Regions from separate parts of the Mesobacillus sp. genome, predicted to be linked through region 2. Evidence: riboswitches for the same ligand, from Rfam matches in the RefSeq annotation. Region 2 holds a riboswitch; each other region holds the start of a gene.
The links. Region 2 has a riboswitch for S-adenosylmethionine ahead of AC3EBE_RS10560 (LLM class flavin-dependent oxidoreductase). Riboswitches for the same ligand answer to the same signal wherever they lie in the genome.
Positions count from the first base shown of each region.

Region 1: linked by a shared signal. The riboswitch ahead of AC3EBE_RS03120 (trans-sulfuration enzyme family protein) and the one ahead of AC3EBE_RS10560 (LLM class flavin-dependent oxidoreductase) in region 2 are both predicted to bind S-adenosylmethionine.
Region 3: linked by a shared signal. The riboswitch ahead of mtnW (2,3-diketo-5-methylthiopentyl-1-phosphate enolase) and the one ahead of AC3EBE_RS10560 (LLM class flavin-dependent oxidoreductase) in region 2 are both predicted to bind S-adenosylmethionine.

Region 1 covers NZ_JBYNSB010000012.1:94,932-98,207, forward strand. Annotated here, with positions in the region: gene AC3EBE_RS03120 (trans-sulfuration enzyme family protein) at 61-1,203, opposite strand; SAM riboswitch class I at 1,283-1,386, opposite strand; gene AC3EBE_RS03125 (CBS domain-containing protein) at 1,506-2,795, opposite strand.
Region 2 covers NZ_JBYNSB010000027.1:34,508-37,783, forward strand. Annotated here, with positions in the region: gene AC3EBE_RS10555 (LL-diaminopimelate aminotransferase) at 1-1,049, shown strand, start outside; SAM riboswitch class I at 1,133-1,238, shown strand; partial or broken gene AC3EBE_RS10560 (LLM class flavin-dependent oxidoreductase) at 1,493-2,542, shown strand; gene AC3EBE_RS10565 (ATP-grasp domain-containing protein) at 2,800-3,276, shown strand, end outside.
Region 3 covers NZ_JBYNSB010000034.1:43,249-46,524, forward strand. Annotated here, with positions in the region: gene AC3EBE_RS13435 (aminotransferase class I/II-fold pyridoxal phosphate-dependent enzyme) at 94-1,287, shown strand; SAM riboswitch class I at 1,359-1,467, shown strand; gene mtnW (2,3-diketo-5-methylthiopentyl-1-phosphate enolase) at 1,565-2,788, shown strand; gene AC3EBE_RS13445 (2-hydroxy-3-keto-5-methylthiopentenyl-1-phosphate phosphatase) at 2,785-3,276, shown strand, end outside.

The sequences.
Region 1 (3,276 bases), on a different contig from region 2:
AGATACCCGTCTGAAGGAGGCGTAAACATAATGTCGAACAGTTTTCAAGTGCTATTTTATTTATTTTACAGAGGCTTCCAAAGCTGACTCAAATTGGGCAATAATATCCTCTGCATGCTCGATCCCGACAGAAATCCGCACTACTTCATAGGTGATTCCAAGTTCTGCCTGAGCCTCCGGCGGAAGAGCACGATGAGACGTTTTCAGCGGATGGGACACTGTTGTTTCCACTCCAGCAAGGGTCGGAACAATCTTCACCCAGCCAAGCGATTTGAAAAATAAATCCGTATCCACATTTTGTCCCAGTTCAATCGTGACGATGGCGCCAAATCCTTTTTCCCCTTTTTCAAAAGGATAATAGACCCTGGCAACCTTGTCATTTGCACGAAGCTTTTCGGCGAGCAATCTGGCATTCTCGGACTGTGCCTTCATCCTTAGTGCAAGTGTCTTCAAGCCGCGGCACGTCAGCCATGCCTCAAAAGGACTGAGGTTGGCTCCAAGGTTCACGATCCTCGACCGCGCCTCAGCAATCAGGTCCTTCCGGCCGACGACGACACCTGCAGTCACATCACTATGGCCGCCGATATACTTCGTGGCGCTGTGGACGACAAGGTCAGCCCCCAGCAGGAACGGTTTAAGATGGAGAGGAGTCGCAAAGGTATTGTCAACAAGAACAGCAAGCTTGTGTTTCTTTGCAACCGAAATGACCTCTTCAAGATCTTCAACCCGCAGCAAAGGGTTCGTGATCGATTCCGTGTATAGCAGCTTCGTATTTTCCTTGATTGCAGCTTCTACTTTCTGCAAATCAGTGAAAGGAACAAATGTTGTTTCGATGCCGAAGTTGTGCAGCTCTGATTTTAACAGATGAAAGCTGCCGCCATACAAATCGGCCGCGGCAACGATATGGTCACCGTTCTTTGCGACTGCCAGCACGCCTGCAAGGATGGCGGCCAGACCCGAAGATGCCGCTGCCCCGTCCGGTGCCTGCTCAAGCGCCGCTACAGACTGGCCCAGTTCGTCTGTATTCGGATTGCCGACACGTGAATAAAGATAATTGCCTTCTCCCTGGTAAAAGCCCTCCAGTTCATCGAGATTGTTAAACGTAAATGCGGAAGTTTGATAGATCGGCGTTGCCTTGCTTTTGATGCCATCTGTTTTTTTATGCAATGAATGAACTACTTCTGTCTCGAACTTGCCTGCCAATTTGTCCACCTGCTTTGTATGATTTGTAAAAAAGAAAAACCTCTTCCAATAAGAAGAGGCTTTAGCGCTTGGCTATCCTCTCTCATCTTCAGACGTTGACTCTTCAGGAATTAGCACCTTTCCCCTTTACAGGAAGGTTGCCGGGCTTCACAGGGCCTGTCCCTCTGCCGCTCTGGATAAGAGTATATTTTTCTCTCTTCATTACGGGCATTTTTTAAAACAGCCATAAGAAAAGAGTCCTATTAATAGCTGAAGTATATCAACTAAAAAGGACTCTCGTCAATTGATTGTTCTGGTGCGAATCAGTCTTCAGAAGGCTCGCTGTCAAGCAGATCCCATGGCGTGATGACACCGATTGGCGTGCCGTGGCGGTCGCCTGTTTCGGTGATGATGACTGCCTGCAGCTTCTTCCCTCTCGTATGGTAGCGTTCAAAAAGTTCCTCGATTTCATAGAGCGAGGTTTCCTCTTTGACGAAGGTAACAAAGTAGTTTTTCCCTTTCGTCAGAAGGTCCTTGATCCGGACATCTTCAAAATGAATAACTTCACTTGAAAAATGCTTGGCCATCCACTGGATGATTTCTGTCGAAGTTAGCAGTGCGACATATTTATCATCCTTGTCATAAACCGGGAATCTCGTGAAATCAAACTTGTTGATTACCTTCAGCACATCTTTCAGATACGCATCTTCATAATAGTAGAATACCGGGCTTGTTGCGATTGAAAGGGCCGTTTGCGGCTTTTCAAATTCGCGGCAGATTTCCTCAATCTGTTCAACGACCTCGATATGCGGTTCCGCGATATAGAAATCCGCATTCACCCGCTCATGGACAATCGCATTGCGCAGCTTCGCAAACTGGTGCAGCTCACTTTTATATTTGCGGATTAATGAATGATTCTTATAGCCTGAGTACAGGAGCTCAACAAACGCATCGCTGTCGGTTTCCTTCACCATTTCCCTTAAAGCTTTATGGATTCGGTTAAAAGCGGTCTCAAACCGTCCCGATTGCTCCTTATGGTTCACCTCATGCTCCTGGCTTGAGTTTTCTGCGTCCTGCTTGCTATTTGGGTTACTCTTTTGTTGGCCGCTTTGATTTTGTTTGGAAGGAACTGATTCCCTGTTATCCCGCTTCCCATTCGCATCTTGTACATTAGCACTCTTCCGCTTATTGTCCTTATTATTGCTTTGATTTTTGTTTCCATTGTTGTTTTTGTTCTCGGTTTTGTTGGGGTGTCCGCTATTATTTTTTTCTGATGCAATTTTTGTGCTGCTGTTTTTGCGGCTTCCGTTTTGCTCTCCGGTTCCGCTATTTTTGGATTGGCCGGTATTTCGCTTAGCGTTTTGCTGTGACTTGTCATCTGCAGACTTAGTCTCGTTGGTTTGATTAGCCTGCTTGGTGACTGCTTTTGTCCCGGCAGTTTCCGCCTTCGGATTTGAAGTTTCCTTGATTTTTTTCATCTTAGGATTCTGCTTCGCCTTTTCAGCGCTCTGTTGAGTGATATTTTCTGATTGCAGCGGTTTTCTTTTCTTCCGCTGCCCAGATTCCTGCTGCCTAGTATTTGATCTATATTTAACTTGAGTATCGTTAGCCAAAATGGTCCCTCCGGTTTTCTGTAGAATCTTTCTCTCCTCAATACCCAAATATGCCTATTTTCTAATCCTGGTTATATAATCTAAAAATATACAGAAAACTCGCCGATTGGCAAGCCCTTAAAGGCGAAGACAGAGGCGAAGTTGCACTTATGCGTTAGGAAAATATAAATTGGCTGTTTTCGCAAAGATTGTTTCCTTCATAAATATTGAATTTAGATCCTGTTGATTGGAGTGGAAGGCGCGTAGACTCCTCCGAAAATGCTAACGCATTTCCATCGTGCGTGGGCCCATTCAAGGATGCTTTTCAGAGTCCTGCGGGATTAGACGGACAGGTGAGACCCCGCAGACGCCAACGGCGGCGAGGAGGCTCAGCGCCGGCCCCGCGGAAAGCGAAGCGCCTGGAACGGAAATCAACAGCCTTTTATTACAAAGCCTTTCTTAAAAAACATATATTCACCTTTTTGAAAATGAGTGTTTTCTT
Region 2 (3,276 bases):
ATTTTCAGCCGCCATCTTTTGTTGTTGATACACTTGTTGAGTATTCAAAGGATCCTTCCAAATACGGATATACTTTGAAGGGAATCAGCGAATTTAATGAGGCAGTGGCTTATTTTTACCGGGAGCGCTATGGAGTAGAACTGAATGATCAAAATGAAGTGCTGCAGCTAATGGGATCGCAGGATGGACTTGCTCATCTGGCTACTGCAATCATCGATCCAGGGGATTATGTGCTTGTACCTGATCCGGGTTATCCAATCTATGAAGCTAGCGTGAATATCGCGGGAGGGATGATTCATCCAATGCCGTTGCTGGCGGAGAACAAATTTCTGCCCAAGCTTGATGAAGTTCCTGCAGATGTATTGGCGAAAGCGAAAATGATGATATTAAGCTACCCGGGAAACCCTGTCACAGCGCTGGCGGATAGAAGCTTTTTCGAGGAGGTTGTGCAGTTTGCAAAGCTGCATAATATCCTGGTTGTCCATGATTTTGCCTATTCAGAGCTGATTTTTGACAATAACCCGCAAATTAGCTTCATGTCGGTTCCTGGTGCGAAGGAAGTGGGCGTGGAATTCAACTCGCTCTCAAAAACATTTAATATGGCAGGCTGCCGGATTGGATATGTGGTAGGGAATCCAGAAGTCATAAGCTGTCTCGCATCCTTCAAATCACATATCGATTACGGGATTTTTCTGCCGATCCAGAAAGCAGCAGTGACGGCGCTGACTTCAGATTTCTCTTTCCTGCAGGACCAGGTGAATCAATATGAACTAAGGCGGGATACCTTGATCAATGGTTTGAGGGACAGCGGCTGGCAGGTTGCTAAATCACCGGCAACTATGTTTGTCTGGGCAAAGATTCCTGCGGGGTGGAAGTCACGAGAGTTTGCATTCAAGCTGATTGAGGAGGAGGGAGTCGCTGTTGTGCCAGGTGATGCTTTTGGCAAACAGGGAGAGGGCTATGTCCGAATCGCAATGGTGCAGCCGTCTGAACGCCTGACAGAGGCAGCTCAGCGTGTAGATCAGTTTTTGCTTGCCCAAACAAAATAAAAAAATATTTCGGTAAACGAATTGACTTTTATATTAATTTAGAATATTATCACTTTAGTGAACTAAAACTTTATATGATTTTCTTCTTATCAAGAGAGGTGGAGGGATAGGCCCTGCGAAACCTCGGCAACAGGTTCTTTACGAATACTGTGCCAATTCCTGCGGACATTATTGTCTGAAAGATGAGAAGAGAGTGCTTATTGAACTCTCTTCTTTATGAAGGGAGTTTTTGTTTTATCGGAGGCTTTTTCAGGATTGTACTTTTGAAAGATTCAAATTTGAAAAGCGGAATATTGTACCAGACGGTGCATTAGAACAATCCAACTTGTAAAAAGGAAAACGAGTTGTTCTGACAGTTTTAAGTGTTAAATTTTTTATCCATAATGCCAACTTAACAGGTTGGTATAGTAGAGTTAATGTTAAGCAGCGGAGGAGAGATTAGGATGAAGTATGGTTTTTGGCTGCCGATTTTCGGTGGATGGTTAAGAAATGTTGAGGATGAACAAATGCCGGCTACGTTCGAGTATAACAAGGAATTGATCCAGGCTGCAGAGCGTTGGGGATATTCAACAACTTTAATAGCAGAGCTTTACTTGAATGATATCAAAGGGCCGGAGCATGATTCGCTCGAAGCCTGGACTACTGCAGCGGCACTGGCATCGGTAACTGAGAAGATAGAAATCATGGCAGCAGTGCGTCCGGGATTTCACAATCCTGCAATCACTGCCAAAATGGCAGCAAATATTGATCAAATCAGTAATGGACGATTTACCCTGAATGTCGTTTCAGCATGGTGAGAAGAGGAAGCCCGACAGTATGGCGGAATCTTCACAGAGCATGACGAGCGTTATGACAGAACAAGGGAGTTCATCGATGTCCTGAAAGGGCTTTGGAGCGAACCTAGTTTTTCTTTTGACGGAAATTTCTATCAGCTGAAAGATACTAAGCTATATCCAAAACCAGTCCAGCGGCCTAATCCAATTTTGTATGCCGGTGGCGAAAGCGAGAAAGGCAAACAGACGATTGTGGAAAAATGTGATGCATATGTGATGCATGGCGGCACTGTGGAAGAGATTGAAAGAAAGATTTCCGATATGAAATCTCGGAGAGCAAAAACCGAGAATCCTGAGCTGTCAGAGTTCGGGATGGCAGCTTACGTCATTTGCAGGGATACCGAGGAAGAGGCACAGGCTGAACTCGCAAGAATTACGGATGTGAAGGAATCCAGTGCATATGCCGGTTTTAAAGATTTCACAAGCAAATCCCAGCTGGAACAGCAGATCCAGCTTCAGGATTACTCCGTTTCCAATCGCGGATTGAGGCCAAATTTAATTGGAACACCAGACCAGATTGCTGAAGAGATTTTACAGTATGAGGAAGCTGGACTTGGTCTGCTGCTTCTGCAATTCTCTCCTCAGCTTGAGGAAATGGAGCGGTTCGCAAAACAAGTCATGCCGCTTGTTGAGGAAAAAAGAAAAAGCCTGGCCGTTTAAGTTTTTTTAATAAAAGGCTCTGTAATATACCAATGTTGAATTATAATCCTGTTGCTCTTCGTTCCAGGCGCGCAGACTCCTTCGGGATAAGCGGGCAGGTGAGACCTAGGTAGAAATGGCCCGAAAAGAAGGGGCCATTTTACCCCGCAGAAGCGAAGCGCCGAGGAGGCTCAGCGCACGCCCCGAGGAAAGCGAAGCGCCTGGAACGAAAATCAACAGCTTTGTATAACAGAGCCTAATAAAAAGGAGATGAAACTATGAGCAAAGTATATATAATTCATGAAAATAGCGAATGGACCATTCATCTGACAAAAAGACTTGAGGAATTGAATGTCCCGTTTGAAGAATGGCATCTTGATCAGGGAACATTGGATTTAACAGCAGAGCCGCCAGAAGGCATCTTTTACAGCAGGATGAGTGCATCTTCCCATACAAGGGGGCATCGTTTTGCACCAGAGTATGCATCACAAGTACTAGCCTGGCTGGAAAGCCACGGCAGGAAAGTATTCAACGGAACGAGGGCCCTTGAGCTTGAAGTGAGCAAGGTAAAACAATACCTTGAACTAAACAAGCATGGTGTAAAAACGCCAAAGACAATAGCGGCAGTCGGGAAGGAACACCTGCTTGAAGCAGCCAGGGATTTCGAGGGAAAACCTTTTATAACGAAGCATAACCGGGCAGGCAAGGGGCTCGGCGTACAGCTATTCCAGTCGATTGAAGGCTTGAAGTCATAT
Region 3 (3,276 bases), on a different contig from region 2:
ACAAGTTACTATTTACGTTATATCATTTGTGACTAGAATTTCAAATTAAAATTTTCAAATATTTATAACTTAATACCAAGCAGGTGAGAAAATATGGAGTTTCAACAGTCAGAATTACTGAAAAGCCTGCCCAAGCAATTCTTTGCTTCTCTCGTACAAAAAGTAGGGAGATACACAGAACAGGGGGCAGACGTGATTAACCTTGGCCAGGGTAACCCTGACCAGCCCACTCCCGGACATATCGTGAATAAACTGAAGGAAGCTGCTGAGAATCCATTGAACCATAAGTATTCGCCGTTCAGGGGAATGCAATCCTTGAAGGTAGCGGCAGCTGAGTTTTATAAAAGAGAATATGATGTCGAACTGGATCCTGAAGAAGAGATTGCTATTCTATTTGGCGGGAAGGCTGGCCTTGTTGAAATTCCCCAATGCCTGCTGAATCCAGGGGAGACGATACTCGTTCCTGATCCTGGCTATCCTGATTATTGGTCAGGTGTAGAGCTGGCAAAGGCAAAAATGGTTACCATGCCGTTAAGAGAAGAGAACAGCTTCCTGCCGGATTACTCTGAGCTTGCACAAGAAGATATTCACAATGCAAAGCTGATGTTCCTAAACTATCCTAATAATCCTACAGGAGCAGTTGCAGACGAGGCCTTTTTCCTGGAAACAATCAAGCTTGCAAAGGCGAATGAAATCTGTGTTGTTCACGACTTTGCATACGGCGGTATCGGGTTCGACGGGAAACGCCCATATAGCTTCTTGCAGGCAGAAGGTGCGAAGGATATCGGCATTGAAATCTATACTTTATCTAAAACTTACAATATGGCAGGCTGGCGCGTAGGGTTTGCTGCAGGAAATAAGAGTGTGATATCCGCTATCAACCTGCTTCAGGACCACATGTATGTAAGCCTGTTTGGTGCTGTACAGGAGGCTGCCGCAACGGCACTGCTCGGTCCTCAGGACTGTGTCGCCGAATTGAATGAACGATACGAATCGCGAAGGAATGTCTTAATTGACGGTTTGAACAAGATCGGCTGGGAGGTCACGGCTCCAAAAGGATCTTTTTTTGCATGGCTGAAGGTCCCAGAGCCGTTTACTTCTGTTGAGTTTGCTGACTTTTTGCTGGAGAAGGCTCACATTGCCGTAGCACCAGGGATCGGGTTTGGCGAATTTGGAGAAGGCTTTGTAAGGGTAGGATTGCTCACGTCAGAAGAACGGCTTTCAGAAGCTGTCAGCAGAATTGAAAGCTTGGAAATTTTCAAAAAAAATATTGACAATGATTTATGAACCTGACATAATACTAATTAGTAAAATTACTTTAACCAATTAAACCAATTAAATAACTCAATTAAATTATTTTCTTATCAAGAGCAGGCGGAGGGACGAGCCCGATGAAGCCCGGCAACCGATCCAGCATATTTGCTGGGCACGGTGCTAATTCTTGCAGCGGAAGCTGATAGATAAGGAGATGTTAGTTTGTTTATCTAACCTCTTCTTTTCGAAGAGGTTTTTTTTATTCAAATTTTGACCAGTGAATGAATGCTATGGAAGGAGATTGAACTTCATGAGTGAAATTACTGCAACTTATATCGTCCATGATGCAAAGCATAATCCAGAAAAAAAAGCAGAGGGAATCGCCCTGGGATTGACGGTAGGGTCATGGACCGATTTACCTGAGCTGGACCAGAAACAGCTGAAAAAACATAAGGGAAGAGTCGTATCTGTCGAAGGAACCGGAGTTGATCATAATTCAGAAACGGTAGCGACGATTAAGATCGCATATCCAGCGCTTAATTTTTCACCCGATCTGCCTGCCATTTTAACAACAGTTTTCGGCAAGCTCTCACTGGACGGAAAGGTGAAGCTCGTGGACCTGAATTTTGGCGATGAACTGAAAACTTCATTTCCAGGTCCTAAATTCGGAGTTGATGGTATTCGCAACAAACTGGATGTGCATGACCGGCCCCTGTTGATGAGCATTTTCAAAGGTGTCATCGGCCGTGATTTTGACTTCCTGCTAAAACAGCTTAAAGAACAAAGTTTGGGCGGAGTGGATCTGATTAAGGACGATGAGATTCTATTCGAAAACGAACTTACGCCTTTCGAAAAGAGAATCGTGCTTGGAAAGCAGGCTTTAAATGAAGTCTATGAAACTACTGGCCATAGGACATTATACGCGGCCAACTTGACTGGCCGGACATCACAGCTTAGAGACAAGGCGAGGAAGGCTGCTGAACTTGGCGCCGATGCATTGCTGTTCAATGTGTTTGCCTACGGCTTGGATGTACTTCAGGAACTGGCTGAGGATGAGGAGATTCCGCTGCCAATCATGGCACATCCTGCAGTAAGTGGTGCATCCACTTCATCAGCGGATTACGGGTTTTCCCATTCGCTGCTGCTTGGCAAGCTCGTTCGCTATGCAGGAGCAGATTTCTCCTTATTCCCTTCGCCATATGGCAGTGTAGCACTGGAAAAACAGCAGGCTATTTCAATTGCACAAGCTTTAACTGCAGAAGATAGCTTTAAAAAGACATTCCCAGTACCATCAGCTGGCATACATCCTGGGATGGTCCCGCTTTTAGTAAAAGATTTTGGAATTGAATCAATCATCAATGCCGGCGGCGGTGTCCATGGACATCCAGGCGGTGCCCAGGGTGGAGGAAGGGCCTTCAGACAGGCAATTGATACGGTGCTGCAGGGCAGGACACTTGAAGAAGGAGCACTTGAGCACGAAGAATTGCGTACAGCGATCAAGCTGTGGGGTACTGCCGAGGCGGTCGCGAAATGAGCAAACCAGTGATATTTTGCGATTTTGACGGAACAGTTACCGAGAAGGATAACATTATAGCGATAATGGATCAATTTGCTCCTCGGGGATGGGAGGAACTGAAGGATAGGGTGCTCGATCGAAGCATCTCCATCAGAGAAGGCGTTGGCAGGATGTTTGCACTCCTGCCTGTGAGCCTTAAGGAAGATATCATCCGGTTTGCAGTCGAGAAAGCAAGAATCCGCCCGGGATTTCAGGAATTCCTTGGTTTCGCTAAGAATGAAGGGATTCCGGTTTACATCGTCAGCGGCGGCATAGATTTTTTTCTTGAACCAATCATAAGCCAGTTCGGGCCTATTGCTGGCGTATACTGCAACAGTTCTGATTTTACACGCGATACAATCAAAATTGAATGGCCAAACAGCTGTGATGAACACTGCTCGAATGATTGCGGCTGCTGTAAGCCATCAATCATCAGACAGCTTGCCGACGATGAAACATACAAGATT